Regions from separate parts of the Streptomyces sp. NPDC002926 genome, predicted to be linked through region 2. Evidence: riboswitches for the same ligand, from Rfam matches in the RefSeq annotation. Region 2 holds a riboswitch; each other region holds the start of a gene.
The links. Region 2 has a riboswitch for cyclic di-AMP ahead of ACWDZ6_RS12860 (NlpC/P60 family protein). Riboswitches for the same ligand answer to the same signal wherever they lie in the genome.
Positions count from the first base shown of each region.

Region 1: another riboswitch for cyclic di-AMP. It lies ahead of ACWDZ6_RS24280 (transglycosylase SLT domain-containing protein); the one in region 2 lies ahead of ACWDZ6_RS12860 (NlpC/P60 family protein).
Region 3: another riboswitch for cyclic di-AMP. It lies ahead of ACWDZ6_RS03260 (M23 family metallopeptidase); the one in region 2 lies ahead of ACWDZ6_RS12860 (NlpC/P60 family protein).
Region 4: another riboswitch for cyclic di-AMP. It lies ahead of ACWDZ6_RS14105 (M23 family metallopeptidase); the one in region 2 lies ahead of ACWDZ6_RS12860 (NlpC/P60 family protein).

Region 1 is NZ_JBSFUK010000019.1:12,667-19,690, forward strand. It holds gene ACWDZ6_RS24255 (class I SAM-dependent methyltransferase) at 1-199, opposite strand, end outside; gene ACWDZ6_RS24260 (hypothetical protein) at 421-1,314, opposite strand; gene ACWDZ6_RS24265 (class I SAM-dependent methyltransferase) at 1,561-2,295, opposite strand; gene ACWDZ6_RS24270 (hypothetical protein) at 3,481-3,642, opposite strand; gene ACWDZ6_RS24275 (hypothetical protein) at 3,750-3,890, opposite strand; cyclic di-AMP (ydaO/yuaA leader) riboswitch at 4,610-4,770, shown strand; gene ACWDZ6_RS24280 (transglycosylase SLT domain-containing protein) at 4,773-5,579, shown strand; gene ACWDZ6_RS24285 (DUF6893 family small protein) at 5,600-5,716, opposite strand; gene ACWDZ6_RS24290 (hydrogenase maturation protease) at 5,727-6,275, opposite strand; gene ACWDZ6_RS24295 (hypothetical protein) at 6,272-7,024, opposite strand, start outside.
Region 2 is NZ_JBSFUK010000005.1:275,933-282,956, reverse strand. It holds gene pcrA (DNA helicase PcrA) at 1-1,370, opposite strand, end outside; cyclic di-AMP (ydaO/yuaA leader) riboswitch at 1,659-1,821, shown strand; gene ACWDZ6_RS12860 (NlpC/P60 family protein) at 1,824-3,002, shown strand; gene ACWDZ6_RS12855 (hypothetical protein) at 3,127-3,480, opposite strand; gene ACWDZ6_RS12850 (NlpC/P60 family protein) at 3,826-4,884, shown strand; gene ACWDZ6_RS12845 (GNAT family N-acetyltransferase) at 5,038-5,793, shown strand; gene ACWDZ6_RS12840 (alpha/beta hydrolase) at 5,867-7,024, opposite strand, start outside.
Region 3 is NZ_JBSFUK010000002.1:14,133-21,156, forward strand. It holds gene lhgO (L-2-hydroxyglutarate oxidase) at 1-787, shown strand, start outside; gene trmB (tRNA (guanosine(46)-N7)-methyltransferase TrmB) at 927-1,733, shown strand; gene ACWDZ6_RS03250 (PrsW family intramembrane metalloprotease) at 1,793-3,127, shown strand; gene ACWDZ6_RS03255 (aldo/keto reductase) at 3,134-4,078, opposite strand; gene ACWDZ6_RS03260 (M23 family metallopeptidase) at 4,268-5,335, opposite strand; cyclic di-AMP (ydaO/yuaA leader) riboswitch at 5,347-5,502, opposite strand; gene ACWDZ6_RS03265 (PP2C family protein-serine/threonine phosphatase) at 5,718-6,884, opposite strand.
Region 4 is NZ_JBSFUK010000006.1:104,921-111,944, forward strand. It holds gene ACWDZ6_RS14090 (DNA gyrase/topoisomerase IV subunit A) at 1-2,029, opposite strand, end outside; gene ACWDZ6_RS14095 (M16 family metallopeptidase) at 2,232-3,587, shown strand; gene ACWDZ6_RS14100 (M16 family metallopeptidase) at 3,605-4,972, shown strand; cyclic di-AMP (ydaO/yuaA leader) riboswitch at 5,186-5,347, shown strand; gene ACWDZ6_RS14105 (M23 family metallopeptidase) at 5,361-6,131, shown strand; gene ACWDZ6_RS14110 (GntR family transcriptional regulator) at 6,345-7,022, shown strand.

The DNA of each region.
Region 1 (7,024 bases), on a different contig from region 2:
CAACGGCGGCTTCCAGTTCCATTCCCGCCGAGTCCGCGAGGGCGAGGGCCGTTCGGCACAGCGGCAGGGTCAGAGGCGATGCCTGGGGACAGTCGGCGTCACGTGTCAGGTTGACCAGGCGCCATCGGAGGTTCCTGCTTGGTCGCAGTCCCCACGGCAACCGACTGATATGGCCCGGAATCAGACAGGCAGCCATCATCCAGGCGATGTTCAGCAAGCAGTCGGCAACTCGCCTCCGGTAGCGCCGTAAGCCGTCGTCCGGGACGACCCCGAGGGTGACCGGTTGGCCTGGTACCACCAGATGGGGAACAGCAGCCGCCTTGACCAGGTGTCTCCACTGCAGACCGGGGAAAGCACGGCTGAGAAGCACCGCTGTGCTTCGGATCTCCCCCGGGCCTGCCCACCGCACCACCGAGCCGGTCAAGCCACCCCCAGTGCGGTCTCGAGCTGTTGCAGGCGCTCTGCTGTCCTGCCCTTCCAGCTCTCTGCGAGGTCGGCGATCACTGTCGCCTCGGCTTCCAGGGCGAGCGCCCGTGCGTCGGAGAACGCTTCCAGGGCCAGTCGCAGGCATCCCTCGGCGGCTCCGGAGCCGACAACGGCGGCCTCGATCATGCCCCTGTCGGTCATGTCCACGTGCGGATACGCGAGCAGGGCCGATGTCACAGGCCATGTCCGGTTGTTGACAGCCGCGTCGAGCCCGGAATCATTGAGGTCGTCGACCAGTTGCAGTCCCGTACACAAGCGGAGCAGAGCGGAAGCGGGGCGCTCGTCACAACTGCTACGACCCGCGAGTTCCGCAGCGAGATGGATCACCGTGGCTCCGGGGCCTGCTTTGTCGCCCAGACCCATGATGTCCTGCGGGGCGTAGGCGAACAGCCTGTCCCGGTGGGCCATATCGCGTTCAATGGCAGCCGCATACAAGTTGTAATAGTGCCAGTGCAGCGCGTGAAACCGTCTTGAATCCCTGACGGCCAGGGCGGAGACCCCCTCAAGGTACTCCCACAGGCATGCGTCCGACACGAGACACATTTCGGCAGGAGCCGCGCCCTCGTCTATGACGAGATCATGAAACGCGAAATGGCAATGCCCCAACGCCTGCACCGTGAGTACCTCGGCAATGTGCTCTTCCCGCATACCCCACGCACGCCCCTGGGCCGCGGTGAGATAGAAGAACCCACTGCCCAGACCGAAAACAGTGACCGGCAAGCCCAGGATGCGCGTGGACAGAGCCGGCACCGCAGCGGTCAACCGGTCGCGCGCCCGACTCGCGACCACAGAGAAGGGATACTTCTCGCATTCCTGCACAATAGCCACAGGAAGCCTTGAGAGGGTTCCGCTCTCTTCTACCAAGTGTCCTGGTCCCCGTTCGCCTGTGGAAGCCGCCGCCGGATGTCGTCGAGTTCTGGGGGCTGTTCGGCCGTGCGGGCTACCCTTTCGATCTCGGCACTGACTTTTTCACAGGTGTTGATTTCGACCGTCGCCCCGCTGTTCATGTGATCGACCCTTCCTTTTGTTTTGCCGTCATGGCCGGACAGTCAGCCCAGCCCTGACGGGCCTTCATCAGCATTCGAGCGCCACGAGATTGGCGTGGCACAAAAGCCCCTTGCGCCAGACAACACGGGCCTGGAGAACACGTGCCCACTCATGGATCTCCCGCAAACTGTGGAACGTGACGCAAGGCGTCCACAATTGGTCCGCCAGAAGCCGCCGTAGTTGTTCGTTCGGCAGTCTGGTGCGCCCTTGTGCCGCGACAGCAAGCCGCACCACAGCCAGAATCCACTTCGGCAGACGATTCAGGGCCGTCACCGGGACCACACGGCGCAATGGCGCTGTCGCCGTGTAAACGAGGTGGTACGGCGTCCACCGGCTGTACAACATGATGACGACGCGCCCACCCGGCCGGGTGACACGAACCATTTCGGCAAGGCCGGAACGCGCATCCGGGGTGTGGTGCAGCACACCGATGGAGACGCTCAGGTCGAACGCGGCGGTGGCGAACGGAAGACGGAGCGCATTCGCCTGGACGACAGCGGCCGCCGGGTTGAGCGATCGCGTGGCCCGCGTGGCAGCGCTGGTCAGATCGACACCGACAACTTGCGCTCCGCGCCGGAGAAGACCGTGCGTGATCTCACCTGATCCGCAGCCGAGGTCGAGAACTGTGCGGCCGGCCAGCAGCCCGTTCGGCAACGGTTTCCTCAGCCGGCGTGCCCAGTGACGGATCCGAGGTTCGCCCCCCGATACGAACGGGAAAGTTTCATAGTGCGCCCTGGTGACGGCCAGCCCCGCTCGCGCCACGAAACCCCCAATCAACGATGCAATCCAGCTACTTCATACAAATCATCATGTTAGCGGTTTGCCGGATAGGCTATGCGCACATGTCAGTATGTGATCATGCCTGACCGAAATCGACCAAGAAGTAGGAATAGTTGCCCATCTCTTCCCGACTTGCGAACAAGTGATTCGTCGCGGGCGCTTACCGCCCGTGCGGGGATCCGAAAGTGGACAGCTGGGCACCGAGGGCAAGTGCGTCGACCGGGCGACCGGCGCGTATGCGGCGCCGTGGAAGGAGCGGCTGTGCATCGTGAAATGGTCGAGCATGCTGCTGGAACAGCACCCGGGGAACAGGCAGATGGCTCGTAACACCCCATGACAATGAGCGCGGTTGACTCGGAGTCAGCCCTGATTGCCGGCTCGGACGCCGAGTGGGGCGCCCGTGCGACCAGCTACAACCTCCGATGGAGTTGCGTGCGCCACGTTTCAACCGCCTTTTGAACACTGATTCGCTCAAGCCCGTTGACCTCGGTAACCGGTGAAACACCTGCAGACCGGTGAGTGAGTGAGGTTCGCGCATGCCAAGGATGCTTCGGAAAGTCACCGAGCGCCGCCTTCCGGCGGCCGGCTGCTGCCCAGCCTGGCCGGCCGGCCACGGCTCCTTCCAGCAACTCACGCACTAAGGGGCGAGATCATGGACTACTGCCTCCCCTGCCGCCGCGTCCTCAACGGCGCCGTGACGTGCCCGGAGTGCGGCGCATACGACTCCGCAACAGCACCGCCGAGCGATCGGAGCGGCGGTGGTGCTCCGACAGTCGACACGATGGTGCCGGAGATCCTGTTCAGCGAGGGACCGGGCTCGTTCGAGTCCCCCGAGCCTCTCTGGTCCCCCGCTCCCTCGGCAGATGTGCCCGCAGCCCGGGGGCGCCATCCGCAGCGATTGAAGAAGTACGGCGGGCGGACTCTTGCCGCGGCCGCCTTCGCCATGCTCGGCGGTCTGGCCGCCGTATCGCTGCTGCCCGAGCACTCCGCCGGTGCCCCAGGAGCAGCGCCGGGCCCGGAACGGGTATCCCCCGACGAGCCCGAGCCCGAGCCCCACGTCACCAAATCACCGAAAGCCACGCCGGAACGGCCGGCCACGCACCCGGCCCGAGGGAGTGTCCGGGACCGGAGCAGTGGTACGCCTCGGCGCCCCAGCGCGACGGCCACTCACCGGGAATCAGCGGCATCCACGACTCCCACAGCCACCACCAGGCCGCCCGTGAGGGCCAGGCCGACCCCCCGCCCCTCCAGTGGCCGCCCCAGCCACTCGGCCTCGCCGACGCCGACTCCTTCCGCAAGTCCTTCCGGCAGTGTGAGCACCTCACCCACGGGCACTCCTGCGCCGAGCACCAGTGGCCCAGTGACCGATGCCCAGAGGGAACTGACGAAGCTGTTGCTGCCGAAGCGACACTGAAGCGGGGCGGTCGGGGGCACGATCACCAGCAGGTGATCGAAGGTTCGGGTTCGCCGTGCCGCTGGTCGTCGTCGGCAGCCTGGGTGCCGCTCGCCATGACGGAGTAGCCGTCCAGCGCTCCGTTTCGACGGCTGCCCGGTGGCGTGGGAATCGCGGCGGCCATGAGGCTGATGTCCAGGACGGGGCCGTCGTTCGACAGGTCACGGGTCTCCGCCCCGGCACAGACCGAGGGCCGTCGAAGCCTCTGTGCTCGCCGAGTGCCGCACGCCCGTGCCCGCCGAGCGCTGGAGCCGTTCGACACCCGCCCTGCCGCCGGGACCCGGCGGCAGGGCCCCGGCACACCTGCGCCACCCGGGCGCGTACGCCGTGCGGGCAGCGGTGGTCGCCTACCGGTCTCGGGGGGCACGTCGCCACAGGACAGCCAGGCGGAGAGGCGACCCCCAATTACTACCCAAACGGACAGAATCTACCCATAGAGGGCGCTAATGCATTTATAGCGCGAATGTGGGGACTAAATGCTCATCTTCGAGGACAACTCCGCCCATGCATGTCCGGAATGAACGTTTACTCGGCATTGCTCTCGACGTCCATATTGCAGGAAAACATGCGACTTGTCGTGCATTTTCGCGGCGGCGCAGGGCCGGCCATCCCGCATCGAAACCCGTGATATGGGTCACGTCCTCGACAGTGCGCGAAGGGCGCCGATCCGGCCCAGTCCCTTTCCATAGAAGCGAGTTGAGTTTCCCGTCCTCGGTGGATCGCGTGATTTTCCGCGGCTGATTCCGCCGCGCGGATTGCAGTGGTGAATTCAGGGCTTGTTCAATCCAGCGCTTTTCGCTTACGGTCGCCGCAATCCGGACGGAACGCCGAATCCTGCCGCCGCCCGGCAAACCACCCACTCACTTACGGCAGGAGCGGGGGACCCAGGTAAGCCGCCGATCCGGAATCCGGAACGGCTCGGGGTCAAGTCGCATTCCTACCGCGGCCGGGCATCTCCAGCCCGAACCCGACAGCTCACCTCGCAGGCGACGGAGAGGAACTCATCATGCCCGCAAAGGGTAAGCACCGTCGTCCCAAGTCCAGCCCGATCACCCGGGGCTTCGTCGCCGCGGGTGCGGGCGGTGCCGCACTCGTCCTGCCGGTGATCGGCGCGACCACTGCCGGCGCGGCCCAGCCGACGGCACATCCCGTCACAGCCGCAAAGGCTGTGGCCCCGGCCGCCGCGGGCACCACGCACGTCGCCGCGAAGAAGGCCCTGCCCACCACCTATTCCGTCGTCGTGGGTGACTCCCTTGCCAAGATCGCTCGGGCGCACTCCCTGAGCGGCGGCTGGATGCAGCTGTACAAGGACAACCGGAGGGCAATCGGCAGCAACCCTTCGCTGATTCACTCGGGTCTCCAGCTGTCGGTCGGCAAAAAGGCCAAGGTGACCCCCAACACGTCTTCCCCGGAGGATCGGGCCAGCCGCTCCGTGCAGAGGAGCACGCTGGCCACCAAGGGCGCCACCACCGCCACGAAGCCCGCGACCTATGCGAACAACCTCGACGGCTGGATCCGGGAGTCACTCGCCGTCATGGCCAAGCACGGCATCCCCGGCTCGTACGACGGCATCCACCGGAACATCATGCGCGAGTCCTCGGGCAACCCGCGGGCCATCAACAACTGGGACTCCAACGCCGTGGCGGGAACACCGTCCAAGGGGCTCCTGCAGGTCATTGCGCCGACGTTCCTCGCGTACCACGTGCCCGGCACGTCGATGGACAGCTACGACCCGGTCGCCAACATCACCGCCGCGTGCAACTACGCCGCCGACAAGTACGGCTCCATCGACAATGTGAACGGCGCCTACTGAGGCCTGTCACCACCGTCGTGTCACATCTTGCGGATGCGCAGATAGCGCATGACGTCCGGCAGGAGCTGCTTGACAACAGCAGCCACAGCCGTCGCGGCAGTCGCGGCGGCCACGCTGCCAATGATCGTCTTCTTCATGCTCTTCTCCTCACTTCGCAACCTCGCCGACCGCAGCCGGTGGCGCGGACGATTCGTGCCTGCCGTCCCGTACCAGGCCCATGATCAGCCGTACGGCCTCCGGCACGGCGGCGGCAACGGGCGGACTGAGACCGATGCCTTCCTCCACACCGGCGGGTTCACATCCCACTACCAGGGTGCGCCGCGGCGGCCGAGTGCCGGTGCCGGCGCAGAGGGTCCCCAGGAGCGCCAGGACCGCGTCGGGGGACATCCGGTGGCCGTCCAGCAGGGCGGTCTCGGGCTCGATGTCGCCCGCGCTGTCGGCTTCGATCAGATACACCGTGCCGGGCTCGCCACCGCGCGCCGTGGCATCGACCAGGACGAGGGTGTCGTAGCCCTCGAGAAGCTCGTACGCCAGGTGTACGCCCCGTACGCCGAAGTCCACGACCTCGGCGTACTCGGGCAGCTGTTCCGCGGCCAGCCTGCGCACGGTCTCGACGCCGAAGCCGTCGTCGCCGAGGAAGATGTTTCCGACCCCGGCGACCAGAATCCGGTCGCTGGTCCGGTCGGGGCGGCTCATGCGTCCTCCAGGGGGGCGACCTCGTCGGGCTGGAAGTACAGGAAGCGGCCCTGCTCGCGGCGGATGTCGGCTCCTGGATCACCCTCGACGGTCACTGCCAGGTGCACTGCCCCGTCCACGTCGTGCAGCACCGCCTCGACTCTGGCGCTGCGGCCGTGCAGGAACAGGTCCTGTGCGTCACTGCGCCGCAGGCCCGGGCGCAGCAGCACGCGGCTGCCTGCGCCCAGCGACCGGCCGTCCACCAGGATCCGGTCGCGTGCCGGGTCGAAGCCGGAGTCGCTCGCCGGGTCCCACCACGGGGTGTCCGGGGCCTGCACGCCATGTTCGTCGGCAAAGCCGCGAGGGGCGGCCGCCGGGGGTGCGTCCGGCGCTTCGGGACCGGTCACCTCGCGCAGTGCGCGCACCGCACCGTGCAGGCGTTCAAGGACTTCAGGGGGCATCGAATCGGCCAGTTCGATCACCGCGGCGGCCCGCTCGTCGGTGCCCCGGGCCTCGCGCTTCTCCTCGTCGGTGAGGGCTGCGGTGCGCAGCGCGAGGATCTCGTCGATCTCTGTCGCGTCGTAGAGCGCCCCTGGGCTCTCCGGGGCGATCGCGGGGTGGTCCTCCAGGATGATCGGGGACGACAGCACCAGATCCGCGCGGCCGGGTTCGCCGGCGAGGACCGGCCAGGTGTGCAGGTTGCGGCAGGACGCGACCGCGCCCTTGGCCCACTCGGGCGGATCCGTCATCGACAGGAACGACCCGGCGCT
Region 2 (7,024 bases):
ACTCCGCCGACGACCTTGTACGGCAGCCCGACCCGGATGAAGATCTCCTCGAAGACACGGGACTGGGCGTTCGTACGGTAGAAGACGGCGACGTCGCCGGCCTTCGCGTCGCCCGCGTCCGTCAGCCTGTCGATCTCGTCGGCAACGAACTGCGCCTCGTCGTGCTCGGTGTCCGCGACATAGCCGGTGATCTGCGCGCCGGCGCCGGCGTTCGTCCACAGGTTCTTGGGCCGGCGGCTTTCGTTCCGCTCGATGACGGCGTTGGCGGCGGAGAGGATCGTCTGCGTCGAGCGGTAGTTCTGTTCGAGCATGATCGTCGTCGCGTCCGGGTAGTCCTCCTCGAACTGGAGGATGTTGCGGATGGTCGCGCCGCGGAAGGCGTAGATCGACTGGTCGGCGTCGCCGACGACGCAGAGCTCGGCCGGCGGCAGGTCCTCGTGACCCGTCCCCACCAGCTCGCGTACGAGCGTGTACTGAGCGTGGTTGGTGTCCTGGTACTCGTCCACCAGGACGTGCCGGAAGCGCCGCTGGTAGTGCTCGGCGACGTCAGGGAAGGCCTGGAGGAGGTGGACGGTGGTCATGATGATGTCGTCGAAGTCCAGGGCATTGGCCTCGCGCAGCCTCGCCTGGTACATGCGGTAGGCCTCGGCGAGCGTCTTCTCAAAACCTCCCCCAGAGCCTCCGTCCTGGGAGGTACCCCCATCAGCCTGGTCGGCGAAGGTCTCCTCGTCGATCAGCTCGTTCTTCAGGTTCGAGATCTTCGCGCTGAAGGACTTCGGCGGGAACTTCTTCGGGTCGAGGTCCAGATCGCGGCAGACCAGTGCCATCAGGCGCTTGGAGTCGGCGGCGTCGTAGATCGAGAACGACGAGGTGAAGCCGAGCCTCTTGGACTCCCGGCGCAGGATGCGGACGCACGCGCTGTGGAAGGTCATGACCCACATGGCGTTGGCGCGCGGCCCGACGAGCTGCTCGACGCGTTCCTTCATCTCGCCGGCGGCCTTGTTGGTGAAGGTGATCGCCAGTATCTGGCCGGGGTGCACGCTGCGGGTCCCCAGCAGATGTGCGATCCGGTGGGTCAGCACCCGGGTCTTGCCGGACCCCGCCCCTGCCACGATGAGCAGCGGTGACCCGGTGTGCACGACGGCGGCACGCTGCTGTTCGTTCAGCCCCTCGAGCAGGGCGGCGGGGTCCACGACAGTGCGCGGGGCGCCGTCGCGGTAGTACGGGTCCCGGGCCGGAGGCACGTCGAACGCACCCTGGAAGAGATCGTCCGGGATCTCCTCCGGGGCCGAGTCCTCGGGCGGTGGCGGGTGCTGCTCCGCGCTGGGCCGGAGGTCCGCCAGGAAGCTGTCGTCAAAGAGGCTGCTCATCGCTCTACGAGTCTAGGCCGCCGCAGTGACAGCCCGCGGCCGCATCGGGATACGACTCCGGTCGCGATCCGGGCAGCGACTTCCGCGGCAACACCGGCGACGCAGCGCGACCGGGCCACTCCGCTGCGATGCCGTACGGCGCCGACCCCTGAGCGACTCCCCACTCAGTCGCCAAGGTCACGAAAATGTATCGGACATATCGAACATCAACCTTCACAGCAGCCACACGAGTTGGCTACCGTGCTCGATCAGGCGGCCCGTACCCCCCCTGGCGACTCACGCCGAATCGGGCGGCCTGCGCCGAATTCGGACTTCCCTCACGGGAGTTCGGAACCGGGGACCCACCATGCACAACCGGGGTGAATCGGACCTGTCTTTCTCGGTCCGTAGGGCGATCTTCCGTTCCGCCCGAACCCGACAGCTAACCCGGTAGGCGGTCCACGGAAGAAGGAGATGCCGGCCTTGGCGTCGCATCGCAAACCGCGTGCCCGTACCGGAATTGCCGGAATGGCAGGTCTACGCGCCAACTCCCCCGCCGTCGGGTTCACGACGGCTGCCCTCGCCTCCGTCACCCTGTTGTCGACGCAGAGCGCCAACGCCGCGCCCGCCGAGCCGAAGCCCTCCGTCGAAGAGGTGCAGAAGAAGGTCGACGACCTGTACCGGCAGGCCGGAACCGCGACCGAGAAGTACAACAAGGCCAAGGAATCCACCGACGAGAAGCGGCGCGAGGTCGACCAGCTGCTCGACGACGCCGCGAAGCGCACCGACAAGCTGAACGAGTCCCGGCGCACCCTGGGCAACTACGCGGCCGCGCAGTACCGGACCGGCGCGGTCACCCCGACCGCGGCGCTGCTGCTCGCGGACAGCCCCCAGGCGTACTTCGACCAGACCCAGCTGATGGACCGGATGACCGACCGTCAGCGCACCGTCATCGACGACTACGAGACCCAGCGGGCCGCGGCCGCCAAGCAGCGGGCGGAGGCGACGAAGAGTCTCGAGTCGCTCACGGACTCCCAGCAGGCGCTGCGCACCAGCAAGCGGGAAGTCCAGGCGAAGCTGAGCGAGGCGCGTTCGCTGCTGTCGAAGCTCACCGCCGAGGAGAAGGCGCGGCTCGCGGCGATCGAGCGCGAGAAGGAGGAAGCGGCCCGCCGTAAGGCCGAGGCCAAGGCCAAGGAGGAGGCGCAGGCCCGCGCCGACGCGGAGGCGGAACGAAAGCGCCAGGAGCAGGAGCAGCCGGGCGCAGGCACGGGCACGGGATCCGGCACCGCCGACAGCAGGTACGCGGCCAAGGCCGACAAGGTCCTGTCGTTCGCCCGTTCGCAGCTGGGCAAGCCGTACGTCTGGGGCGCGACGGGCCCGAGCTCGTACGACTGCTCGGGACTGACCCAGGCCGCCTGGAAGGCGGCCGGCGTGGATCTGCCGCGCACCACCTGGGACCAGGTGAAGGTCGGCACGCGGGTCGCGACGAAGGATCTGCTCCCGGGTGACCTGGTCTTCTTCTACGACGACATCAGCCACGTCGGCATCTACATCGGCGACGGCAAGATGATCCACGCGCCCAAGCCCGGCGCGAACGTCCGCGAGGAGTCGATCTACTACATGCCGATCTACGGCAGCGTGCGTCCGGCATAACGGAACAAGTGGAACGCCCGGGCCCGACCGCGCCCGGGCGTTGTCACGTACGGAAGGCGTTGTCACGTACGGAAAGCGCCGCTCTCACATCGGGAGCGCCGCTCTCACATCAGAAGCGGCGCTCTCACGTCCAGAGCGTGGCGATGAAGATGTTCGCGACCGTCAGTCCGCCCACCGCCCCGAACACCGCCTTGTCCACCTTCTCCTCGTCCCGCTTCACATACACCAGGCCCAGGATCACGATCAGCACCGCCATCTTGATGCCGATCTTGAGGTTGTTCACCGGCTGGTCGTCGGCCTGGTTCAGGCCCACCAGCACCACGCCCGTGACCAGCATCGTCAGCGCGCCGTGCAGCATCGCCGGGATGAAGCGCGCCTCTCCCGCGCCCATCGCCTTCATCTGAGTGAGGAAGCCGCCGAGCAGCGACGCGATGCCGATGATGTGCAGGGCGACAAAGACATTGATGAGTACGTCCATGAGGCGGAGCCTAACCGTCCCCATACCACCACCCTCCGGGGAGGTAGGCCTCGTTCGCCTCATCGGTCACACCGGTAGGGGAATGCGGTCCGGCATCATGAGCAGGGCTCTCACAAGGCGCACGCTCGTGTCCACCTTTGGCCAATATCGGTCCTTACGCCTCTTCGCCGTGACCGCCGCGTTTAGCGTCCTCCCTCAGGTGACCGACTTTCCATCGCCGCCGAGCTCCCGGGCGGCCGCCGGTCACCACCGCCGAGGGATCCGGCGGCGGGCCGCTCCCCCTGTGCGGTCCGCCGTCGGACTCCGACTCGGACCGGCAGGGAACGGAAGGACGTGGACGCCGTCGTGGCAGCGCACCGGAAACCCAGGCAGCATCCGCTCACCGGGCCCGCCGCCCGTACCGCCGCCACCCTCGCGCTCGCCGGCGCAGCGACCGCCACCGCTTTCGAAGGCACCGGGCAGGCCGAGCCCCAGTTGAGCCCCGCACAGGTCAAGGCCAAGGTCGACAGGCTGTACCAGGAGGCGGAGGCAGCCACCGAGAAGTACAACGGGGCCAAGGAGCAGGCCGCCGAGGCGCGCGGGTCGCTCGACGCGCTGCGCGACGAGGCAGTGCGCAGGACCGAGCGGCTCAACACCTCGCGGAATGCGCTCGGTTCGATCGCCACCGCCCAGTACCGCGCCAGCGGCATCGACCCCGGTCTGCAGCTCGCGCTCACTTCCGACCCCGACCAGTATCTGGAGCGCGCCGCTCTCGCCGAGCGGGTCGGCGAGCGGCATGCGGACGCGATCTCCGGCGTACACCGACAGCTGGTGGAGATCGCACAGTTGAAGGCACGGGCGAGCGAGCGGATGAGTGCCCTCAGGGCCCGCCAGACCGAGTTGGCGGAGCACAAGGCGACCATCCAGGAGAAGCTGGCCGCCGCGGAGCGTCTGCTGAACCGGATGACAGCCGAGCAGCGCACGGCGTACGACTCGTCCTACGGCGGCGTGGACGGTGCGACGGATGCCCGCGCCGACCGCTCCGCCGCCCCCCGCGGCTCGCTCCGGGCCCCCAATCCCCGTGCCGCGCAAGCCGTCGCGTACGCATACGGAGCACTGGGCAAACCCTACGTCTGGGGTGCGACGGGCCCGAATGCGTACGACTGCTCCGGTCTCACGCAGTCCGCCTGGCGCTCCGCCGGCGTCTCGCTGCCCCGCACCACCTACACCCAGATCAACACCGGCGAACGCGTGTCGCGCTCTCAACTAGCCCCTGGTGACCTGGTGTTCTTCTACTCCGGTGTCTCACATGTCGGCCTCTACATCGGCGGCGGACAGATGATCCACGCTCCCCGTCCAGGCGCCCCCGTCCGTATCGCGCCCATCGACCAGATGCCCTTCGCGGGTGCGGCCCGCCCCGCGTAGCCACCGCACGGCCCAGCCATCACACACACCACGGCTCCCCACACACCACGGCTCTCCACACACCGCAATGCGCTCGAAATCCGCTTGCCCGGCCGCGCACGGAAGTGACACCATCCCCGGCGTCCCAAGATCCCGATCGCGGCAGGAGCCCTCGTGGACCTCGACGTCCAGAACTACGTACGCACGCTCACGCTCCGCTCGCCCGATCACGTCCGCGTCGGCCCCTTCACGGTGCGCTACAACCCCGACTGGGCCATCCCGCCGGCCAATTACGCCATCCCGGACCACGGAGCGGAGCCGACCACCGAAGAGGTCAACGCTCTGATCGCCGTCTTCCGCGAGCGCGACCGGCAGCCACGCCTGGAGTTCCTGCCGTCGTGCGCGCCCGAGGTCGAGCCGGCCCTGCTCGCGGCCGGATTCAGGGTCGAGCACCGCGCGCCACTGCTGGCCTGCACGCCGGGAACCCTCATAGCTCCGCCGCCGGTCGACGGGATCAGCCTCTCCCAGCCCTCCGACGAGGCCGGGTACACCGCCGCGGCGGGCGTGCAGCATCTCGCGTACGGCGAGACGGGCGGCCCCACCGAGGGGGAAATCGCCTGGCTGCGCGGGGCCGTTGAGGGCGGCGGAGTCGCCGGCCTGGCCACGGACGACAAGGACGGCACACCGGTCGCCACGGGCGGCTGCTCCGTCCCGGTCGACGGACTGAGCGAGCTGTGCGGCCTGGCGGTCGCCTCCTCGCACCGCCGCCGCGGCATCGGCGCGGCCCTGTCCGCGTATCTGACGGCCAACGCCTTCGATCGCGGCTGCCGCGTCGTGTGGCTGGAGCCGGGCGACGCGGACATCGAGCGGATCTATGCGGGGATCGGCTACCGGCGGGTCGGCGACAAGACCGACATGTCACTCCAGTAGGCGATCGCTGTCACCTCAGCAAGCCGCCGCAGTCACTCCGGAGGTCACCGCAGTCACTCCAGAGGCCACGCTGTCACTCCAGCAGCCCACCGCCGGCGGCTGCCGCCTGGCCGTCGGAGGACCTCTGACCGTCCTGGGCCTCGTGGGACACCCCGCCGACGCTGGGCCCTCCCCCGTCCGCAGGCGTCCCGCCGTCCACGCCGCCCTGGTGCTGCGGCCGCATCTGCCGCGTCAGCCACTTGAACGCGTAGGGCAGCTCCCTGCTCCACACCTCCGGCAGATGCCCGCCCCACGTCTGCCGTACTTCCACCAGCGTCGGCGCCTTGGACGCCCGCCTCAGGGCGAGCCCCGGCTCGTAGCCGTCCGCGCCCTCGCCCATCGCCAGCAGCGACACACGTGGCGGCGTCTTCGCCGACTTCAGGATGTTCAGGACGTCGTTCTCGCGCCGCAGCTTCGGGTCGGCGCCCGTCAGCGAGCCGCGCTCGACGGCCGGATCGTTGTACCCGGAGAAGCTGACGGCCGCGCTGAAGCGGTCGGGGTGGGCCAGGGCCAGCTTGGCCGCGCCGTGCCCGCCCGCCGAGTAGCCCGCGATGGCCCAGTTCTCCGGGTTGGGGGAGACCCGGAAGTTGTCGGTGACCACCTTGCGTACGTCGACGCTCAGCCAGCTGTCCGCGTTGACCTCACCCGGTATGTTCGCGTACCCGGCGTCGGACTTGCCGAGCAGCATGGTCCGCGGCGAGACCAGGATGAAGGGCGCGACCTTGCCCGACTCGATCAGCGGCTGGACCTTGCTCTGGAACTTCAGCGCCCTGAACCAGCTCTTCGACGAGCCGGGGAAGCCGGAGAGCACCTCGACGGCCGGGAACTTCTTGTTGCGGTACGCGGGGTCGTTGTACTGCGGCGGCAGCCAGACGTAGACCTCACCCTGCACACCCGATATGGAGCCCTTGAGCGAGGTGCGCAGCAAGCCACTGCCGAGCTGAGGGTCGTTGACCTTCGCGAACTTCAGGGGAACCTTGGGCAGCGAGGAAATCTGTCTGCCGCCCGTGCCGCTCGGGCCGAGGTCGATCGCCGAGTCGACATGGTCGGTCGTGCCGAGCAGATCGTCCCAGCTGTCGTAGAGGCCATTGGCGTTGTTCACCGCCACGAAGACCAAGAGCACGGCGGTGGCCTGCGCGAAGAGCACCATGAACAACCGACCGGCGCCCCGCACCAGAGCGGGACCGCGCAG
Region 3 (7,024 bases), on a different contig from region 2:
GACCGGGGTCTGCGATTTCGGGGCCGTGGCGGCACAGCTCGCGGCGGCGTCCAACGCGGACATCCGGTACGACGAGCAGGTCGTCGCCGTCGACCGCCGCGCCTGGGGCGTCGCGGTGCGCACGGCATCGGGGGCAGTGGTCCGGGCGAGGGTGCTGGTGAACTGCGCGGGGCTGCACTGCGACCGGGTGGCACTGCTGGCGGGCGACGAGCCGGGCATGCGGATCGTCCCCTTCCGGGGTGAGTACTACGAGCTGGCCCGCCCCGATCTCGTACGCGGACTGATCTACCCGGTGCCGGACCCGGCGTTTCCCTTCCTCGGGGTCCATCTGACCCGCGGCGTCGAAGGCGCCGTCCATGTCGGCCCGAACGCGGTACCGGCGCTGGCCCGCGAGGGCTACAGCTGGTCGGCGGTCCGCCCGCTGGAACTGGCGGGGACGCTCGGCTGGCCCGGTTCGTGGCGGATAGCCCGCAGGCACTGGCGGTACGGCGCGGGTGAGCTGCACCGGTCGCTGTCGAAGCGCGCGTTCGCGACGGCGGTACGGCGGCTGCTGCCGGCGGTGACGGAGGACGATCTGCGTCCGGCCGCGTCGGGCGTACGGGCGCAGGCGGTCCTGCGGGACGGGACGCTGGCCGACGACTTCCTGATCCGCGAGGCACCACGGACGGTGCATGTGCTGAACGCGCCGTCCCCGGCGGCGACGGCCTCCCTGCCCATCGGCAGAGAGGTGGCACGCAGAGCCCTGACGGCGTTGGCGGACGGCCGCCTGGTCGGATCGGGGAGGTGACGGGGGCTCCGGCCCCGCCCGCACGGGACGGAGGGCCCGCGCCCAGCCCCGGGCCCGAGCCCCGGCTCCCGGCTCCCGGCTCCCGGCTCCCGGCTCCCGGCGAAGGTCACCCCCACCCCCGCCGTAGAATCAGGCCATTGTGTCTGAGTTCCGAAACCGCGCTCCCGACGACGCCCCCCGGCCCCCCATCCGTGCCAAGGGCAGGCCCCGCTTCCCCGGTGGGCCCGCTGCCGATCCCGCCGGGTCGCATCATGAGCGGCGCATTCGCAGTTTCCAGCCGCGCCGAAGCCGCGTCACCGTCGGGCAGGCCGATGCGCTGGAAAGGCTGTGGCCGGTCTGGGGCATGGACATCGACGGGCTGCGCGTCCTCGACCTCGACGAGATGTTCGGCCATCTGCCCGTCGTCCTCGAGATCGGGTTCGGGATGGGCGAGGCCACCGCGCTGATGGCCGCCGAGGACCCCGGCACCGGGATTCTCGCCGTGGATGTGCACACCCCCGGGCAGGGCAATCTGCTCGGTCTCGCGGAGCGGCACGGACTGTCCAACATCCGGGTCGCCAACGGTGACGCGATCATCCTGCTCCGGGAGATGCTCGCGCCCCGCTCGCTCGACGGGCTGCGCGTCTACTTCCCCGACCCCTGGCCCAAGAAGCGCCACCACAAGCGGCGGCTGATCCAGCCCGAGTTCCTCACCCTCGCCGCGCGGTGCCTGAAGCCCGGCGCGGTTCTCCACTGCGCGACCGACTGGGAGCCGTACGCCGAGCAGATGCTCGAGGTGCTCTCCGCCCACCCGGACTTCGAGAACACCCAGGAGGACGGCGGCTACGCCCCCCGTCCTTCGTTCCGCCCGCTGACCCGCTTTGAGGGACAGGGCCTGGACAAGGGCCACATGGTGCACGACCTGCTGTTCCGCCGCCGCATGGGCAGTGCGGTGCGGGACGCGTAACCCTCAGTAGTGCCCCGGGCACCATCGCGAGTGTCAGTCTCTCTCGTTAGGGTCGATGGGTGTCCGACTCGTCGCCGCAGCACTTCCCACCGCATCCGGCGGTCCCGGCGTTCGATCAGCAGCCGCTGTTCGACGCCGTGCCGGAGCGTTCCCGGTGGCGTTACAAGCCGCGCCGCGTCTCCCGGCTCTGGCACAGCAAGGCGGTCAGGGCCGGAGTGCTGATCACGCTCCTCGCCCTCTCCGGCCTGGTGATCCTCGCGCTCGTACGCGAACAGACCGGAACCGAGGGCTTCCTCGTCGGCCTGGGCCTCGCCACCCTGCCCGTCCCGCTCCTGATGGCGGCCTTCCGCTGGCTGGACCGCGTCGAACCGGGTCCCTGGAAGAATCTGCTCTTCGCCTTCGCCTGGGGCGCCTTCGCCGCCGCTCTCGTCGCGATCATCGCGAACTCCTTCGCGACCCGCTGGATAGCCACCGCCACCGCGGATCCGGCGAGCGCCGACACCCTCGGCGCGACGGTGATAGCCCCGATCGTCGAGGAGAGCGCGAAAGCCGCCGCCGTCCTGCTCATCTTCATCTTCCGCAGACGGGACTTCACCGGGATAGTCGACGGCGTCGTCGTGGCCGGCTTCACCGCGACCGGCTTCGCCTTCACCGAGAACATCCTCTATCTGGGCAGCGCCTTCGGCGAGGACCAGGAAATAGGCACCTCGGGCCTCTCCTCGATGACCGCGGCGACCTTCTTCGTACGCGTCGTGATGTCGCCGTTCGCGCATCCGCTGTTCACCGTGCTGACAGGCATCGGCTTCGGGATCGCCGCGCTCGCCGCGCAGCGCCAGAGGATCCGCCGCGTCGCGCTGCCGCTGCTCGGTCTCGTCCTCGCCATGGGCATGCACGCCCTGTGGAACGGCTCGTCGTCACTGTTCGGCCCGCTGGGCTTCTACGGCGTGTACGGGGCCTTCATGGTGCCCGCCTTCGGCCTGCTGACCTGGCTGACGATCTGGACGCGGCAGCGTGAGCTGCGCACGATATCCGCCGAGCTGCCCGCGTACGCCGCGGCCGGCTGGCTGGCGGCGGACGAACCGCACGCGCTCTCCTCGATGCGGGCACGCACGATGGCGCGCGACGTCGCGCGGCGGATGCACGGACCGGCCGCGGCGCATGCCGTATCGGAGTACGAGACGTTCGCGACGTCCCTGGCCTTTCTGCGCCACCGGGCCCACCGCGGCGCGGCGGGCCCGGACTTCGTGGCGCGCGAGCAGGAGCTGCTGCACCACCTGTGGCAGCGCAAGGATCTGGCCGCGCCCGCGCTGACGTACGCGGCACGGGCGACGGGCCGGGCGTGGGTGCCGCCGCCGTACCGCGACTACGGCGGCTACAACCCGTACCGCTCCTAGGCAGCCCTAGGCGGACGCCGCCGTCAGCTCGGCCAGCTCCTCGGCCGTCAGCTCCAGGTCGGCGACGGCCAGCAGGGCGGGCAGCTGCTCGACCGTTCGGGCCGACGCGATCGGCGCGGCGACGGTCGGCTGCGCGGCCAGCCAGGCGAGCGCGACGGTCGCGATCTCGGCGCCGCGCGCCTCGGCGACCTTGTCCAGCGCGGCGAGCACGGCCACGCCCCGGTCGGTCTTCAGATGCTTGGCCGCTCCCTCGGCACGGGGGCTGAGCACCGTCGCATCCGGCCGGTACTTGCCGGTGAGGAAGCCGGACGCGAGCGCGTAGTACGGGACGGCGGCGAGACCGGCGCGGGCGGCCGTCTCCTGGCGCTCGCCCTCGTACGTCTCACGCGAGACGAGGTTGTAGTGCGGCTGCAGCACGGAATAGCGGGCCAGTCCCTCGCGCTCCGAGAAGTCCAGGGACGCCTGGAGCCGCTCGACGCTGAGGTTGGAGGTGCCGATGGCGCGGACCTTGCCCTCCTTCACCAGCTCGTCGAGGGCGGTGATGATCTCCTCGACGGGGACGGCCGGGTCGTCGAAGTGCGTGTAGTACAGGTCGATGTAGTCGGTGCGCAGCCGACGCAGCGACTCCTCGGCCGCGGCCTTGATCGTGGTGCCGGAGAGGCCCCTGTACCGGGGGTGCGCGCCGACCTTGGTGGCGACGACGATCTCGGAGCGGTTGCCGCGCCCGGCGAGCCAGTTGCCGATGACGGTCTCGGACTCGCCGCCCTCGTTGCCCGGCACCCATGCGGAGTAGGAGTCGGCGGTGTCGATGAAGTTGCCGCCCGCGGCGGCGTACGCGTCGAGCACGGCGAAGGACTGCGTCTCGTCGGCGGTCCAGCCGAAGACATTGCCGCCGAGGGACAGCGGAAAGACAGCCAGGCCCGAGGAGCCGAGGGTGCGGAGAGAAGTCATACGTAGATCAACAGCCGGACCGCGCCGCGCTATTCCGGGGTGCCGGAACCCGGGACCCCCGAACACCGAAGACCGGAACACCGAAAGCCGGAACACCGGGCCCCCGCTACGCGGAAACGCGGCCGCACGGACCGGCAGCCCTGGCGCCGGGGGGTGGGCGCCAGGGCTGCCGGGAACCGCAGCGCGTGATCAGACGGTGAGGCCCTTGCCCTGGAGCCAGGCCATCGGGTCGATGCCCGAGCCGCCGGGGGTGTGGACCTCGAGGTGCAGATGCGGGCCCGTGACATTGCCGGTCGCGCCCACGCGGCCGATCGTCTCGCCCGTCGTCACCTTCTGGCCCGCGCTGACGGACATCGACGACTGGTGGCAGTACCAGACCTCCGTACCGTCGTCGAGCTCCAGGACCGTGCGGTAGCCGTACGAGCCGGACCAGCCCGCAGACTTGACGGTGCCGCCGTGCACCGCCTTGACCGGCGTGCCCGTCGGGGCGGCGAAGTCCAGGCCGGTGTGGTAGCCCGAGGACCACATGGAGCCGGCCTCGCCGAAGGTGGAAGTGATCGTGTACGCGGAGGTGGGCAGCGCGAAGCTCTTGGCCAGGTTGGCGAGCCGCTCCTCCTCCGCCTTGGCCTTGGCGGCCTCGGCCTTGCGCTTGGCGGCCTCGGCCTTGGCCTCCGCCGCCGTCTGCTGCTGCGTCGCCTCCGCCGCGGCCTTCTCGGCGGCGACCTTCTCCGCGGCCGACTTCGCCTCGGCGTCCGCGTCGGCCTGCTGCTGCTCGGCCTGCTGGAGGATGCGGGCGCGCAGGGCCTCACCCGCGCCGCCCACGCCCGATTCCGTGTCTGCCCCGGCGCCGTCGTCCGCGGCGAGGGTCATCGTCGTGAGCGGCGAGGCGTTCACGTTCCCCGACTGCGCGTCGGCGTCGTCGGACATGAAGGAGCCCACGCCCGGCAGTGACTTGGCGTCAGGCAGTTTGTCCGCGATCGAGTCGGGAAGGTCCGGCAGCGATATGGAGACCGGCGGCTTGTCCTGCGCACTGGCCATGCCGCCCGCGCCGACCGCCGCGATCACACCGACGCCGAGCACCGTGGAGCTGCGGGCGAGTCCGCCGCGCTGCTTCATGACACGGTGCCGGCCGCGCACCGGACGGACGGAGTCCTCGGTGGGGTTCCATTCCTCCCATGCCCGCTCCGCTACTTCTTCGCCGAAGAAGTCGGATTGAAAGGGGGTTTCGGGGGCAGGGGCAGGTTTGTTGGACGCCACGGAGGCGTGCTCCTTTCCTTCCTTCTCGCCTACCGGGTTAGCTGACGGGTTCGGAGCAGGAAGGTCTCCTACGAGCGCTTCGACCGCGAAAAGAGCGGCAAAGTATGCCCGATTCACCCCAATTGGTGGTTCCCCGGTTCCCTTGCGGAATTCGGCGCGTGCGCACGGTGCCGTCTCTAGCGACGACTGGGACAACCGCGCTGCGTTATCGAACGTTAATAGACACCAGGGCCCGATTCCAAGCTGTTCCGACTGATCATTAACTTCATCGGCCAGGACTTACCGGGACACAAGCGGCCGGAATCGGGCGACTTGGCCGATGCGCGGACCACACCGCACTTCTGACGGTGCTTCACCTGTTATGCGGAGGGGTGTCCTTCGACTACACACGGTCGCGGCCCGACTCCTCCCGCTCCTCCTTGACCACAGGTACGGTCCCCCGACGCTCCGGTTGCCCGTCCGCCGGGCGGCTGACCGCCAGCAGCGCCATGTCGTCGTTGGTGCCGCCGCCCGTGTACCGGCGTACATCGTCGAGGAGCGCGTCCAGCAGCTCCTCGGGCCCGGAAAAGTGCCGGCCGCCGAGCCGCTCGCCGGGGTCGTAGAAGACATCGTCCGCGTTACGCGCCTCGGACAGCCCGTCGGTGTAGAGGAGCAGCGTGGCCCCGGCCGGGAACGGATACTCGTCCGCCAGATCCGGCAGGGTCCCCAGATCGCCCATCCCCAGCGGCAGCGCGTGCTCAGTCGGCTGCAGCCTGTCCACATCGCCGTCGGGGTACAGCACCAGCGGTTCCGGATGGCCACGGTTCACCACCCGTACCCCGGCCGCACCGCGCGGAACCTCGGCGAGTACGGCGGTGGTGAAGCCCTCGAACACGTCGAGACTGTCCCGCCGCGTGCCCTCGCGAGTGAGCGCCCGCTCCAGGCGTGCGGCGACACCCTCGAGTGATCTCTCCTGCTCGGCGGCCTCCCGGAACGCCCCGATGACCACGGCCACGGCCTCGACCGCCTCCATCCCCTTGCCCCGGACGTCGCCCACGACCAGCCGTACACCGTGCGGAGTGTCCTGTACGGCGAAGAGGTCGCCGCCGACGAGCGCGTCCTTGTGCGCCGCCTCGTACCGCGCGGCGATCCGCAGCCCACCGATCCGGTCGACGGGGGTGGGCAGCACGGCGCGCTGCGCGTTTTCCGCGATGACGCGGGCGGAGGCGAGTCGCTGCCCGCTGAGCCGTACGACCCGGTTGATGAAGAGCGCCAGGCCGGCGACGGTGATCACGGTGAACAGCTCGGTGTTCGCCGAGGTCTGGCTCAGAGTCCCGTTGTAGATGTGCAGACCCACCACACCGGCGACGGCGGCCACCCCGGTCAGCAGAGTGGCGAGCCAGGAGAAGAACGGTGCGGCGATCAGCGGAGCGGCGGCGAAGAGCGGGGACGCGGTGTACTCGGACGGGGTGAGGAGATCGAAGACCAGACCGCCGATGATCATCAGCGAGGGCAGTGCGAGGACAAGTCGATGAGCGCTGGTGCCGCCGTCCTGCTCTCGCTGCCCCACCAGTGATCTCCTTGACCAGTCCATCCACGGCTGCGGACGGTACCGCGCTCTCCCCAGGCTGGCCGTAGCCGCGCCGTGCTGCGACTCTCCGTCCGCCAACCGGGCGACGGCGACGGCGATCGGCCGGGTACGACGACGCG
Region 4 (7,024 bases), on a different contig from region 2:
ACTGGGCGTCGGAGGTGATGAAGACCAGGTCCTCCTCGCCCGTACGCAGTTCGGCACCGCCGACGATCCGGTCACCTTCCTTGAGAGTGATGACCTCCAACTCGTCCTTGTTCGCCGGGTAGTCGGGTACGACGCGCTTGACGACACCCTGCAGCGTGCCGAGTGCGAGGCCCGGCGAGGACTCGTCGAGCGTGGTGAGGCAGATGACCGACTCGTCCGGCTCCAGCGACAAGAACTCAGCGACCGGCGCACCGCCCGACAGATTGGGCGCGGACACCGTGTCCGGAAGCTGCGGAAGGTCGATCACCGCGAGCCGCAGCAGCCGCCCGGACGAGGTCACAGCGCCCACGTCACCGCGCTGTGTCGCAGGCACCGCCGAAACGATCACATCGTGCTTGGCGCGCTTTCCCTCGTGCGCCAGGGGCTCGCCGTTGGCGGTACGGGCCAGCAGGCCGGTCGAGGACAGCATCACCCGGCACGGGTCGTCCGCGACCTCCAGCGACGCCGCGGCGACCGGCGTACCCGCCGACTCCAGCAGCACCGTGCGCCGCTCGGTGCCGAACTTCTTCGCCACCGCGGCCAGTTCGGTCGAGACCAGCTTGCGCAGCTCGGTGTCCGAATCCAGGATCCCGGTCAGCTCGTCGATCTCGCCGTTGAGCCGGTCGCGCTCGCTCTCAAGCTCGATCTTGTCGAACTTGGTCAGCCGGCGGAGCGGAGTATCCAGAATGTACTGAGTCTGGATCTCGCTGAGCGAGAAGTGCTCGATCAGCCGCTCTTTGGCCTGCGCGGAATTGTCACTCGACCGGATGAGCCGGATGACCTCGTCGATGTCGAGAAGTGCGACAAGCAGGCCCTCGACCAGGTGCAGCCGGTCGCGCCGCTTGGTCCGCCGGAACTCGCTGCGCCGCCGCACGACCTCGAAGCGGTGATCGAGATAGACCTCGAGCAGTTCCTTGAGCCCCAGGGTGAGCGGCTGCCCGTCCACCAGCGCCACATTGTTGATACCGAAGGACTCCTCCATCGGCGTCAGCTTGTAGAGCTGCTCCAGCACGGCCTCGGGGATGAAGCCGTTCTTGACCTCGATGACCAGTCGCAGACCGTGCTGCCGGTCGGTGAGGTCCTTGACGTCCGCGATGCCCTGGAGCTTCTTCGCCGAGACCAGGTCCTTGATCTTCGCGATCACCTTTTCCGGGCCGACCGTGAAGGGCAACTCGGTGATCACCAGCCCCTTGCGGCGCGCCGTGACGTCCTCCACCGAGGCCGTCGCGCGGATCTTGAAGGTGCCGCGGCCGGCCTCGTACGCGTCCTTGATGCCTCCGAGACCCACGATCCGGCCGCCGGTCGGCAGGTCGGGCCCGGGGATGAAACGCATCAGCGTGTCGAGGTCCGCGCCGGGGTGCTTGATCAGATGCCGGGCGGCGGCGATGACCTCGCCGAGATTGTGCGGCGGCATGTTCGTCGCCATGCCCACGGCGATCCCGGACGCGCCGTTGACCAGCAGATTCGGATAGGCGGCGGGGAGCGCGACCGGCTCCCGCTCCTGACCGTCGTAGTTCGACTGGAAGTCGACGGTGTCCTCGTCGATCGACTCCGTCATCAGGCTTGTGGCGTCCGCCATCCGGCACTCGGTGTACCGCATGGCGGCCGGCGGGTCGTCGTTGCCCAGGGAGCCGAAGTTTCCGTGGCCGTCGACCAGCGGCAGGCGCATCGAGAACGGCTGCGCCATTCGCACCAGGGCGTCGTAGATCGACGCGTCGCCGTGCGGGTGCAACTTACCCATGACCTCGCCGACGACGCGGGCGCACTTCACATAGCCGCGGTCGGGGCGCAGGCCCATCTCGTTCATCTGGTAGACGATGCGGCGGTGCACCGGCTTCATACCGTCGCGGGCGTCCGGCAGGGCCCGGGAGTAGATCACCGAGTACGCGTACTCGAGGAAGGAGCCCTGCATTTCGTCGACGACGTCGATGTCGAGGATCTTCTCCTCGAAGTCGTCCGGCGGCGGGGTCTTCGTGCTGCGGCGGGCCATCGCGGCTGCGGCTCCTTCTCGCTCTTGTGCGGGCTTGTGCGGGGCAGGACTCAGGTTCTGACGCGGACCATTGTGGACCGAGCCACTGACAAGGCTGACCTCGACCCGTCGTTGGGCCGTTCTCGGCCGGGAACTTCGCCAGGTGTCAGATGGCTTGCATACAGTGGCAGGACTTCTCCATATCGCGATCGAAGGGACGTACATGCCCATGGGTCACACGGCCACAGCGCAGGCCGGTTCCGGCGGCCTGACAGCGACCGAGCACCGCCTGGCCAACGGCCTGCGCGTGGTGCTCTCCGAGGACCACCTGACCCCGGTCGCCGCGGTCTGCCTCTGGTACGACGTCGGCTCGCGCCACGAGGTCAAGGGCCGTACCGGCCTTGCTCACCTTTTCGAGCATCTGATGTTCCAGGGCTCGGGCCAGGTGAAGGGCAACGGCCACTTCGAGCTGGTTCAGGGCGCCGGCGGCTCCCTGAACGGCACCACCAGCTTCGAACGCACCAATTACTTCGAGACCATGCCCACCCACCAGCTGGAGCTCGCCCTCTGGCTGGAAGCCGACCGGATGGGCTCGCTGCTCGCGGCTCTCGACGACGAGTCGATGGAGAACCAGCGCGATGTCGTCAAGAACGAGCGCCGCCAGCGGTACGACAATGTCCCGTACGGTACGGCCTTCGAGCGGCTGACCGCTCTCGCCTACCCCGAGGGCCATCCGTACCACCACACGCCGATCGGCTCGATGACCGATCTGGACGCGGCGACCCTCGAGGACGCGCGCACCTTCTTCCGTACGTACTACGCGCCGAACAACGCCGTGCTGTCGGTCGTCGGCGACATCGACCCGAAGCAGACGCTCGCCTGGATCGAGAATTACTTCGGCTCCATCCCGGCCCACGACGGCAAACAGCCCCCGCGCGACGGCTCCCTTCCGGAGACCATCGGCGAGCAGCTGCGCGAGGAGATCGTCGAGGAGGTCCCGGCCCGGGCGCTGATGGCCGCCTACCGCCTGCCGCACGACGGCACGCGCGAGTGCGATGCCGCTGACCTGGCGCTCACCGTCCTCGGCGGCGGTGAGTCCTCGAGGCTGCACAACCGCCTGGTGCGCCGTGACCAGACGGCCGTCGCGGCCGGCTTCGGTCTGCTGCGGCTGGCCGGTGCCCCCTCGCTGGGCTGGCTGGACGTCAAGACGTCCGGCGGTGTCGAGGTGCCGCAGATCGAGGCCGCGGTCGACGAGGAGCTGGCGCGGTTCGCCGCGGAAGGCCCCACGCCCGAGGAGATGGAGCGGGCGCAGGCCCAGTTGGAGCGCGAGTGGCTGGACCGGCTCGGCACGGTCGCAGGCCGCGCCGATGAACTGTGCCGGTACGCCGTGCTCTTCGGCGACCCGCAGCTGGCGCTGAGCGCCGTGCAGCGGGTGCTGGACGTCACCGCCGAAGAGGTGCAGGCGGTCGCCAAGGCCCGGTTGCGCCCGGACAACAGGGCGGTGCTGGTCTACGAGCCCCTCTCCGCGGACAACGGCGACAGCGACGAGAACGACGAGCACGAAGGGGCGGACCAGTGAGCGACGCTGCCGTGACCATGGAGTTCCACCCGCAGCCGACGGCCGGACCGGCCCGCCCCTGGGCGTTCCCGGCCCCCGAGCGCGGCACGCTGGACAACGGCCTCACCGTGCTGCGCTGCCATCGCCCCGGCCAGCAGGTGGTGGCCGTCGAGATCTGCCTCGACGCCCCGCTGGAGGCCGAGCCCGAGGGCATCGACGGCGTCGCCACGATCATGGCGCGCGCCCTGTCGGAAGGCACCGACAAGCACACCGCCGAGGAGTTCGCCGCCGAGCTGGAGCGCTGCGGCGCCACCCTCGACGCGCACGCCGACCACCCGGGTGTCCGCATCTCCCTGGAGGTGCCGGTCTCCCGGCTGCCGAAGGCGCTCGGCCTGCTCGCCGAGGCGCTGCGCGCGCCCGCCTTCGCCGACAACGAGGTGGAGCGGCTGGTACGCAACCGGCTGGACGAGATCCCGCACGAGACGGCCAACCCGGCCCGCCGTGCGGCCAAGGAGCTCTCCAAGCAGCTCTTCCCGGCCTCCCTGCGTATGTCGCGCCCCCGCCAGGGCACGGAGGAGACCGTGGCCCGGATCGACTCCGCGGCCGTGCGCGCCTTCTACGAGGCGTACGTCCGGCCGGCCACGGCCACCACGGTGATCGTCGGCGACCTCACCGGAGTCGACCTTGACGCCGTGCTCGCCGAGACCCTCGGCACCTGGACCGGCAACAGCGCCGATGCCCGTCCCGTACCGCCGATCACCGCCGACGACACCGGCCGTGTGGTCATCGTGGACCGCCCCGGCGCCGTCCAGACACAGCTGCTGATCGGCCGCATCGGCCCGGACCGCCATGACCGCGTCTGGCCGGCCCAGGTGCTCGGGGCGTACTGCCTGGGCGGCACCCTCACCTCGCGCCTCGACCGCGTGCTGCGCGAGGAGAAGGGCTACACCTACGGCGTACGGGCCTTCGGCCAGGTGCTGCGCTCCGCTCCCGACGGGTCGGGCGCGGCGATGCTCGCCATCAGCGGCTCGGTGGACACCCCGAACACCGGACCGGCGCTGGACGACCTCTGGAAGGTGCTGCGTACGCTCGCGGACGGGGGTCTGACCGACGCCGAGCGCGATGTTGCCGTGCAGAACCTGGTGGGTGTCGCCCCGCTGAAGTTCGAGACAGCCGCCTCCGTCGCGGGCACGCTCGCCGACCAGGTCGAGCAGTTCCTCCCGGACGACTACCAGGCGCAGTTGTACGTGCGCCTGGCCGAGACCGGCACCGTCGAGGCGACGGCCGCGGCCGTCAGCGCCTTCCCGGTGGACCGACTTGTCACGGTGCTTGTCGGCGATGCCTCGCAGATCGAGGAGCCGGTCAGGGCGCTCGGCATCGGCGAAGTGACGGTTGTCACAGGCTGATTGGGCTTATCCGGCAAACAATTCAAAACAGGCAAACGGAACCCCGGCCTCCCTGGTGATGCCGGGGTTCTGCTTTATGCCCGTTTTATTGGAGAGCCTGCCTGTCTGGCCTGTGGCATGCGCTACAAAAAGAGCTGTCTGTTTGGTGATTGAAAGACGGCCCGCCTAGCGTCGGTCCGGCTGTCCGCCGTAGCCCGCCGCATCCGCGGCATCGGACAGTCATCGCCGAGTCCCCGTCAGGCGCGAGCCTGGGGAGCCGGGGACCCACTCAGTCCCTGGGGTGAATCGGGCGCCTTCGCACCTGCGGAGGGGCCTGTAGGAGACCTTCCTGCTCCGAACCCGTCAGCTAACCCGGTAGGCGAGAAGGAAGGAAAGGACCAGCCACTTCATGGCGTTCACCCGTGCCACCGGGAAGCACCGTGCCCCGAGCCGAATGACGCGCAAGAAGGCGAACATCGCCGGCGTCGCCGCTCTCGCCACCACCGGCGTCATCGGAACCCTCGCTTCCCCGGCACTCGCCGCCGACACCGGCGCCGCCACCGTCGAGGACACCGGCCTGACCCAGATCGTGGCCGCCGACTCCCTCGCCGAGCAGATCGCCGACCAGGCCGCCGCTCAGAAGCAGGAGGCCGCCGAGGCCGTCGCCAAGGCGAAGGCCGAGGCCGAGGCGAAGCGGAAGGCCGAGGCCCGCGCCAAGGAGGCCCGTGAGGCCAAGGAGCGCGCCGCGCGGGCCGCCGAGCGCAAGCGCCTCAACTCCTTCGTGGCCCCGATCTCTCACTCGTACGTCTCCACGGGCTACAAGACCGGCGGCGCCATCTGGTCCTCCGGCAGCCACACCGGCATCGACTTCCACGCCGCGTCCGGCACGACCGTGCACGCGGTCGGCTCCGGCACCGTCGTCGAGGCCGGCTGGGGCGGCGCGTACGGGAACAACATCGTGATCAAGATGAAGGACGGCTCGTACACGCAGTACGGCCACCTCTCGTCCATCGGCGTCTCGGTCGGCCAGTCGGTGACCCCGGGCCAGCAGATCGGCCTCTCCGGCGCGACCGGCAACACCACTGGACCGCACCTCCACTTCGAGGCCCGCACCAGCCCCGAGTACGGCTCCGACATCAACCCGGTCGCGTACCTGCGCGCGCACGGCGTCAGCGTCTGACCCGACGGCGGGGCCGCTGTCCGGTCCCACGTGCTTCCCGAAGGCCCCGGCTCACCGCCGGGGCCTTCGGTGTTTGCCCGCTCCGCCGGAGTTCTGGCCAAAAGATATCCATGGATTCCGGTCTCCCATCGGAAAATCCCGCGCATTGCAATAGAGTCACTGAACAGACGTCAGTCGGCTGCGTTTCGCGCGGATTAAAGCGGAGGTTCGGTCATGCGCATTCCCGCGCACTCGGTATGCACGGCGATCCGCGACGACATCGTCTCCGGTGTATTCGAGCGCGGCAGCCGGCTCACCGAGGAGCAGCTGGCGCGCCGCTACGGCGTCTCCCGGGTCCCGGTGCGCGAAGCTCTGCGCACGCTGGAGTCCGAGGGCTTCGTCACCACCCGCCGCCACGCCGGCGCCTGTGTCGCCGAGCCCACCGAGCAGGAGGCCGCCGACCTCCTGGAGATCCGGATGCTGCTCGAGCCCATGGGTGCGGCGCGCGCCGCCCAGCGGCGCACCGAGGCACATCTGAAGGTGCTGCGGGGCCTGGTCAGGCTGGGTCAGGAGCGGGCCCGCCGTGGTCAGGGCGAGGACCTGCGGTCACTGGGCGGCTGGTTCCACGAGACGCTCGCCCAGGCCTCCGGCAGTCCGGGCCTGATCGCTCTGCTCACCCAGCTGCGGCACAAGATCGCCTGGATGTACACCGTCGAGCAGCCGGCCACGCCCGTCGAGTCCTGGATCGAGCACGGCGCGATCGTGGACGCGGTGGCGCGCGGCGACGCGGAACGGGCGCGAGGGCTGACGGCCGTGCACGCCGAACGGGCCGCCGCCGCGCACCGGCTGCGCCGTCCCGAGCGCGTGAGGACTTCGCAACATGCCGTAAACATCGCGAGTGCCCGCCATTAACA